One region of the Stenotrophomonas forensis genome, then DNA from elsewhere that is predicted to be linked to it. Evidence: predicted binding sites of a transcription regulator. Region 1 holds the regulator's gene; the other holds the start of a gene.
The links. The regulator FliA, encoded in region 1, starts transcription of late flagellar genes. The targets are predictions, from matches to a motif close to TAAAGTTTNNCNNNCNNNGGCCGATAA.
Positions count from the first base shown of each region.

Region 1 (3,899 bases):
AATTCGTCTTCGGTGATCAGGTCGCCGCCGCCGGCAGCGGGTGCCGAGGCGGTGGGGGCCGCGGTTCCGCCGCCGTGCATGTCGAATTGTGCGATCAGCTCCGGCGGGGCGTAGCCCGGTTCGGTGCCGGAAGACACTGCATCGAGCATCGACTGCAGGTAATCCAGCGATTGCTGGGCCGCGTCGAAGTGATGGGCCTGCAACACGGCCTGGCCAGCGCGCGCGATGCCGAGGGCTTCTTCGGCAGCGTGGCACAGCTCGACCATGGCGGTGACGCCGAGGAAGCCGGCGCCGCCCTTGAGCGTGTGGTAGCCGCGGAACACCGCATTGAGCTGCTCGCTGTCCTGCGGTGCCTGCTCCAGCGACACCAGCTGTTCGCCCAGCCGATCCAGGATTTCCTGGGCCTCGATGATGAAATCGGCAGTGATGTCGTCGGATACCGCGCTCATGCTTACAGCCCCAGATCCGACAACAGGTCGTCGGCGTCGTTCTGCGAGACCGCGTGGCGGTCCAGTCCCTTCAGTGCCGGCCCGGCCAGTTCCGGGTCGGTGCGATGCTGTTCCGGCGGCAGGCCGAGCGCGCCGAAGCCTTCGTGCACGCGGCGAACGATGCCGACCACGCGACGGATGATCTGCCCGGTCAGGTCCTGGTAGCTCTGGGTCAGGGCGATCTCGGTGAGGTTGTGGCGGATGCGCTCAAGCTGCGCGTCCTGGCCCGGCTGCAGGCCTTCGGCGCGTAGTTGTTCGGTCAGGCTGCGGCATTCCTCGGCCAGGTCGAGGGTGCGGTGCGTGGCCTGTTCGGTCATTGCCACCACGTGGTCCAGGCGCGCGCAGGCGTCATCCAGCTCACCGGCTTCGCTGGGTACGGTCGGCAGTTCACCCAGCGCCTGTCCCAGTTCGCGGGCCAGCCGCGAAAGGCCGCTCATCATCGGCTGCGTGCGCAGCGCGACCAGTCCGTCGATGCGCTGCCGCCAGGCGGCCTCGTCACCGGACTCCAGTGCGTCCAGGGCTTCCTGCAGGCGCAGGGCGAGGGCGTTCTTGTCGACCGTGGTGTCCATCAGGCGCTGGCCGCCAGGCGTTCGAAGATCTTGCCCAGCTTTTCTTCCAGGGTCTGCGCGGTGAACGGCTTGATGATGTAGCCGTTCACGCCGCTCTGGGCGGCTTCGATGATCTGCTCGCGCTTGGCTTCGGCGGTGACCATCAGCACCGGCAGGGTCTTCAGCTTGGCATCGGCACGGATCGCCTTGAGCAGCTCGATGCCGGTCATCACCGGCATGTTCCAGTCGGTGACCACGAAATCGAACGGCTGGCTCTGCAGCAGCGACAGCGCAGCATGCCCGTCCTCGGCTTCGGCGGTATTGGTGAAGCCCAGATCGCCCAGCAGGTTCTTGACGATTCGACGCATGGTCGAGAAGTCGTCGACGATCAGGATGCGCATGTTCTTGTTCAAAGCAGAGTTCCTTTGTTGTTCATTCCGGGCGGCCGGGGGCAGCCGCCTCGGGGATGTTCATTCTTCCAGGCCGGCGTCCGCCGCCTCGAAGATTTTCAGCCGGCCACGCAGCCGCAGCACGGCCTGGCCGTGGATCTGGCAGACCCGCGACTCGCTCACGCCGAGCACCGCGCCGATCTCCTTCAGGTTCAGTTCCTGCTCGTAATAGAGCGAGAGCACCAGCTGTTCGCGCTCGGGCAGATGGCCGATGGCCTTGCCCAGCTCGCGGCCGAACTCGCCGCGCTCCAGCACCTGCTGGGGGGTCGGGCCGCCCTGCGCTACGGTGTCCAGCTCGCCCTGGTCCTCGATGCGCGACTCCAGGCTCAGCACCTGGCCGCGTGCGGCATCTTCCATCAGCCGCAGGTACTCGGGCAGCGGCATCTCCATTGCGGCGGCCACTTCGGTGGCGCTGGCGGCACGGCCACTGCTCTGTTCGAGCCGGCGGATGGTGGCGGCGGCGTCGCGGGCGCGGCGGTGCACCGAGCGCGGCACCCAGTCGCCCCGCCGGATCTCATCGATCATCGAACCGCGGATGCGGATCGAGGCGTAGGTCTCGAACGAGGCGCCCTGGTCGGCGTCGTAGCTGCGCGAGGCCTCGATCAGGCCCATCATGCCGGCCTGGATCAGGTCGTCGACTTCGACGCTGGCCGGCAGGCGCGCGGCAAGGTGGTGGGCGATGCGCCGCACCAGGTCCGAGTGCTGGGCGATCACCTCGTTGGCGGCCGAGCGCTGGACCTCCCGGTACTGGGCTGCGCCTTTCATGCCGCCACCCCACGTTGCTTGAGGATGCGTTCGAGGAAGAACTCGACGCCGCCGCGCGGTTCGGTCGGCGCCTGCCAGCGTGCGGTGCGGCGGGCGATCTCGGTGATCGCCAGCGCCGCCGGGCTGGACGGGTAGGCCTTCACCACCGGCTGCTGGCGCTGCACCGACAGGCGCAGCCAGTCATCCTGCGGCACGCAGCCCAGGTAGTTCAGCGAGACATCGGCGAGGAATTTCTCGCAGACGCGGGTCAGCTTCTCGTACAGCACGCGGCCTTCGTTGGGGTCGCGCACCATGTTGGCCACCACCTGGATGCGGTCCACGCCGCGTTCGCGCGACAGCACCTTGATCAGTGCGTAGGCGTCGGTGATCGAGGCCGGCTCGTCGCAGACCACCACCACGGTGTCCTGCGCGGCCTGGCAGAAGGTCAGCACGCCGTCGGTGATGCCGGCGGCGGTGTCCACCACCATGATGTCCAGCTCGCGTTCCAGTTCGGAGAACACGTTGACCAGGCCGACATGCTCGGCCGGGGCCAGCTCGGCCATGTGGCGGCGGCCGGACGCGGCCGGGACCACCAGCACGCCGTTCGGGCCTTCGACGATGACGTCTTCCAGCGAGCAGCGGCCGGCGACCAGGTCGGCCAGCGTGAAGGTGGGGTTCAGCCCCAGGATCACGTCGATGTTGGCCAGGCCGAGGTCGGCGTCCAGCAGCAGCGTGCGCTTGCCCATGCCGGCCAGTGCCACGGCCAGGTTGGCCGAGACGTTGGTCTTGCCCACGCCGCCCTTGCCGCCGGTGACGGCAATGGTGCGCACAGGGCCGAGCGGCTCGCTGCGGGTGGCCGACAGCGGGAAGGTCTTGGTCAGCTTGGCGTACTCACGCGACGGCATGGTTCAACTCCGGGTTGCAGGGCATATCGGCCGCTCGGCGCAAATCTTCAAGGCGAAGTACAAGATTGGCTGCGCTGGCCCGGTGCAGGTCCTCCGGAACGTCCTGGCCATCGGTCACCCAGGTGATCGGCAGGGCGTGGTCGACGGCCACCGACAGGGCGTTGCCGAAGCGGCCGGTCTCGTCCAGCTTGCTCAGTACCAGCCCCTGCAGGTTGGCGGCGCCGAAGCGCCGGACCACCTCGTCCATGTCGCCGAAGCTGGTGTTGGCTGGCAGCACCAGCAGGGTGCGGACCTGGCGGGCGGCGCGCAGCCACTGCAGCTGGGCGGCCAGTGCACGGTCGCGCGGGCCCAGGCCTGCGGTGTCGATCAGCACCAGCTTGTAGTCCTTCAGGCGTTCCAGCAGCTGGTCCAGGTCGGTGCCGCTGTTGGCCTCGTGCACGGCGATGCCGAGCTGGCGGCCGTAGCCGTACAACTGCTCGCGGGCGCCGATGCGGGTGGTGTCGGTGGTCACCAGGGCGACGTCACGCGGGGCGTGCTTCTCGGCGAAGCGCGAGGCGAGCTTGGCGATGGTGGTGGTCTTGCCGGCGCCGGTCGGGCCGACCAGGGCGATCACGCCGCCTTCTTCCAGCGGGTCGACCGGAGCGATCGGCAGCTTGCGCGAGATCAGCCCCAGCATCAGGCCGCGGCCACGGTGCGCTTCGGTCTCCAGCGGGATCTGCATGGCCACGTCGCGGGCCAGGCCGGCGTCGAAGCCGTATTCGTCCA
Region 1 covers NZ_CP082270.1:2,329,144-2,333,042, forward strand. The annotation lists gene K5L94_RS10955 (chemotaxis protein CheA) at 1-449, opposite strand, end outside; gene K5L94_RS10960 (protein phosphatase CheZ) at 452-1,057, opposite strand; gene cheY (chemotaxis response regulator CheY) at 1,057-1,449, opposite strand; gene K5L94_RS10970 (RNA polymerase sigma factor FliA) at 1,507-2,250, opposite strand; gene K5L94_RS10975 (MinD/ParA family ATP-binding protein) at 2,247-3,134, opposite strand; gene flhF (flagellar biosynthesis GTPase FlhF) at 3,121-3,899, opposite strand, start outside.

Region 2 (3,899 bases), 1.2 Mb from region 1:
GCGTTCGGCGCGGCGGCCGGCGCGCTGCAGTGGACCGGCGGTGGTCGTGATGGCCTGGCCGCCAGCCTGCAGAGCCTGTCGGGACAGGCGCATGCGCGGGCCGAGTCGGCCACCTTCGACAGCATCGACATGTCACGCCGCGCGATCGCCGAACGCTTCGATCGGGTTCAGGCCGCACCACGGCTGCGTGGCACCTGGCAGAGCGCCTTGGGCGAGGCCGGGCAGGGCAGCTTCGCCGGCAACAGCGCCGACAGCCGCGGCTGGATGACTGGCCAGGATCTGGCCTTGGGCAGCAACGGGCTGATGGGCGTGGCCTTCGGCGAGACCCGCAGCAACGGTGGCAGCAGTTTTGATGGAGATCGCGGTCGTGATCGCCAGGCGCAGGCGCAGTTGTATGCCGGCTGGAACCTGGGGCGTGGCTATGCGCTGGCCCAGCTCGGCAGCGGCCAGTTCACCCGCACGCTGGATCGCCAGCTGCTGCTGGGTGCCGGCGCCTACGGTGTCTCTGCGCGCTACGGCGGGCGCTTCAGCAGTGCCAGCGTGGAAGGCGGCTATCGCTTCGGCCGCGCCGGTGCGTCGCTGACGCCTTACCTCGGCGCCAGCACCACGCGTGTGGAGACCGGCGCCTTCCAGGAGCTGGGTGGTTTCGGCTTCGGCCTGCGTGGCGATGCCAACCGCGTGCAGCGCAGCCAGATGCTGGCCGGTGTGCGCGGTGAGCGTGGATGGGGGCGATGGACGCTGCGCGGTCATGCCGAGTGGCAGCAGCGGCTCGATGGTGCCGATGTGGATTGGCAGGCCAGTTTCGTCGGCGTCGATGCCTGGGCGCCACTGGCGGGCTGGAACACGTCGCGCGGAAGTGCGCTGTTCGGCGTGGCACTGGAATCGTGGTGGGGCCGCAATGGCCGCCTGAGCCTGGGCTTCGACCAGCGTGTCGGTGGCGAAGGCGCACGGCAGGCGGCCCTGCGCTACAGCACCGGGTTCTGAGTGATCGGTCGCGCCGGGGCCCAGGCCCGGCGCGACCCCCGCAGGCTCAGCCGCCGCGCAGGTTGCCCAGGCGCGGGGTGCTGCGGCCCAGCGGCATCTTCAGCTTGCCGATCGACAGGATGCGGCTTTCGGCGATGCGGTCGGCGGCACGCTGCGGCGCGATGTTCTCGCGCTGCGACAGTTCGAAGATGCGGGTGAGGTTGTGGTAGATGCTGCGGATCAGGCGCATCGCGCGTTCGCGGTTGTAGCCGTCGATCTCCAGCGAAACGTTCATCACGCCACCGGCGTTGACGGCGTAGTCCGGTGCATACAGGATGCCGCGCGCATGCAGCTCGTCGCCGATTTCCAGGCTCGACAGCTGGTTGTTGGCGGTGCCACAGATGATCTTCGCCTTGATCCGCGGCAGGGTATCGGCATTGATCGCGCCTTCCAGCGCGCACGGCGCGAACACATCGGCGTTGACCTCGTGGATCTCGTCCGGCTTGACCGCTTCGGCGCCGAAATCGCTGACCGCACGATCGACCAGGCTGCTGTCCAGATCGGTGACATACAGCTTGGCGCCGCGGTCGCGCAGCAGCTTCACCAGCTCCATGCCGATGTGGCCCAGGCCCTGCACCGCGATGCTGGTCTTGCCCACTTCTTCATGCCCGAACTTGAAGCGCATCGCCGCCATCAGCGCCTGCAGCGCACCGTAGGCGGTGAAGGGGGCGGGATCGCCGGAGCCGCCATGGACCTGGTGAACGCCGGTCACGAACTGGCTCTCCAGGTAGATGTTCTCCATGTCGTTGACGTCGGTACCGACGTCCTCGGCGGTGATGTAGCGCCCGCCCAGCGAATCGACGTAACGGCCGAAGGCGCGGAACAGCACCTCGGTCTTGTCCACCTTGGGGTCGCCGATGATCACCGCCTTGCCGCCACCGACATTGAGGCCGGCCAGCGCATTCTTGTAGGTCATCGTCCGGCTCAACCGCAGCACGTCGGCCAGCGCCTCGTCGGTGCTGGCGTAGGGGCGCATGCGCACGCCGCCCAGGGCCGGGCCCAGGGTGGTGTTGTGGATGGCGATGATCGCCTTCAGCCCGGCATCGTGGTTGTGGCAGAACACCACCTGTTCATGGCCGGTGGTGGCGAGGGTTTCGAATAGCATGGCATCTCCGATGGCGCGAACAGCGGCGAACTGCGGCGAACGGCCAGTGAACGGTAGGGTCCCAAAAACAAAAAAAGCGACGTCGTCGGTGCAGGGGGACGGGTCGCGCGGCGCCATTCTAGTCCATTCCTCCGGCCGCTGCCGTCGACATCGGCGGACGCCCGGTTAAAGAAGATGAAAGCGCGGCCGATGCTGCGACGACGGCGGGTCGCCGGATTCGTGTGAAGAGGCAGGACGGTCAGTGACGGCAAAGGCAGCACAACGACAGGGCGGGCGGCGATGACGCCGGCCTGGTGGCGATCGCTGCGCGCGTGGCTGGCGCGCTCGACCGGGGCGGCGCCGTCGCGGTTGGCCGCAGCATCGCGGCAGGCGGTGGCCGCCGCTGCGGCCAGCCTGCAGGGCGAGGCGCTGCCACCAAGTGAGATCGCGGCGCACCTGCAGCGCGGCCTGCATGCGCTGGCGCTGTATCCGCGGCTGGCCGGCGAACCCGCGCCGGTCCAGGACCCGGCGCTGGGCGAGGCGGTGGCACGCGCGCTGCAGGATCGCGACTGGGCGGCCCGGCACCTGCCCCGGCGTCCGCAGCTGTTGCCGCAGCTGATCCAGACCGTCAACGACGACGCGGCCTCGGCGCGGGTGATGGCGGCGATCATCGGCCAGGACCCGGTGCTGACCGGCAACCTGCTGCGCATTGCCAACAGCCCGGCGTACAAGGTGCACGAGCGGCCTGTGGAAAGCCTGCAGCGGGCGGTGACCCTGGTCGGCACCGAAGGCGTGCGCCAGATCATCAGCGCGGTGCTGGTGCAGCCGGTGATGCAGGTGCAGTGCGAGGTGTTCCCGCAGTTCAGCACGATCATCTGGGAGCATGCGTTGCTGGCCTCGCGCGCGGCCGCCGACCACGCACGCACGGTCACCTTCGGCGATGCTTTCGCCGCCCAGTGGCTGGGCCTGGTGCAGGGGCTCGGCGCGGCGCTGGTGATGCGCCAGCTGCTGCAGGAAGCGCAGGCGCGCGGCGAAACCGTGGAGCCGGCCCTGGCCCTGCAGCTGCTGCAGCAGTGGTCGTTGCCACTGGCCCAGCGCGTGGCGGCGGCCTGGGAATTGCCCGAACCGGTGCACCAGGCTCTGGCACCGGAAGCGGACGGACCGCTGGCCGACAGCCTGCGCCTGGCCAGCGCCGCTGCGGCTGCCAGCCTGCTGTGCAGGCACGGGCATGCCAGCCAGAACCGCATGCTGGCCCTGCTTGAACAACTGCCGTCGGCACCGCCGCATACCCTGCGCTGGATCTGGCGGCGCCTGCACGGGCGCAGTGTGGAAACGCGCGATGAGGCCGGGCAGGAACAGGCATCGCCGTCGCCCTGAGCGCTACAGCTGCGATTCCACCGGCAGCCAGCTGATCACCCGTGCGGTCCAGCGCTTGCCCAGGCTCGCCCCGGGTTCGGCCTCCACCCAGTGCGGCGGCGGTTGCCGCTCCAGCCAGCGCAGCGCATCGTCGTGTCCCAGGGCCAGCCACCAGCTGTGCGCAGGGCTGGCCAGGCGCAGGTACTCGTCGCGCAGCTGCGCACCCAGCACCGGATCGTCGAACAGCACTCCCATCTCGGTATTGAGGTAGGCCGAGCGCGGATCGAGGTTGAACGAGCCGACGAAGCCGCGGCGGTCGTCGACCACGAATGCCTTGGTATGCAGGCTGGCGCCGCTGCTGCCGAACAGGCTGGTATCCGGCTGGCCGTGTGCCTTCAGTTCGTACAGCTGCACGCCAGCCTTCAGCAGGGGTACG
Region 2 covers NZ_CP082270.1:3,534,174-3,538,072, reverse strand. The annotation lists gene K5L94_RS16425 (autotransporter serine protease) at 1-984, shown strand, start outside; gene K5L94_RS16420 (Glu/Leu/Phe/Val dehydrogenase dimerization domain-containing protein) at 1,031-2,128, opposite strand; gene K5L94_RS16415 (HDOD domain-containing protein) at 2,408-3,484, shown strand; gene K5L94_RS16410 (phospholipase D family protein) at 3,488-3,899, opposite strand, start outside.
Region 2: a site for FliA is predicted at 2,295-2,321, ahead of K5L94_RS16415 (HDOD domain-containing protein). Genes of this name have one in related genera too.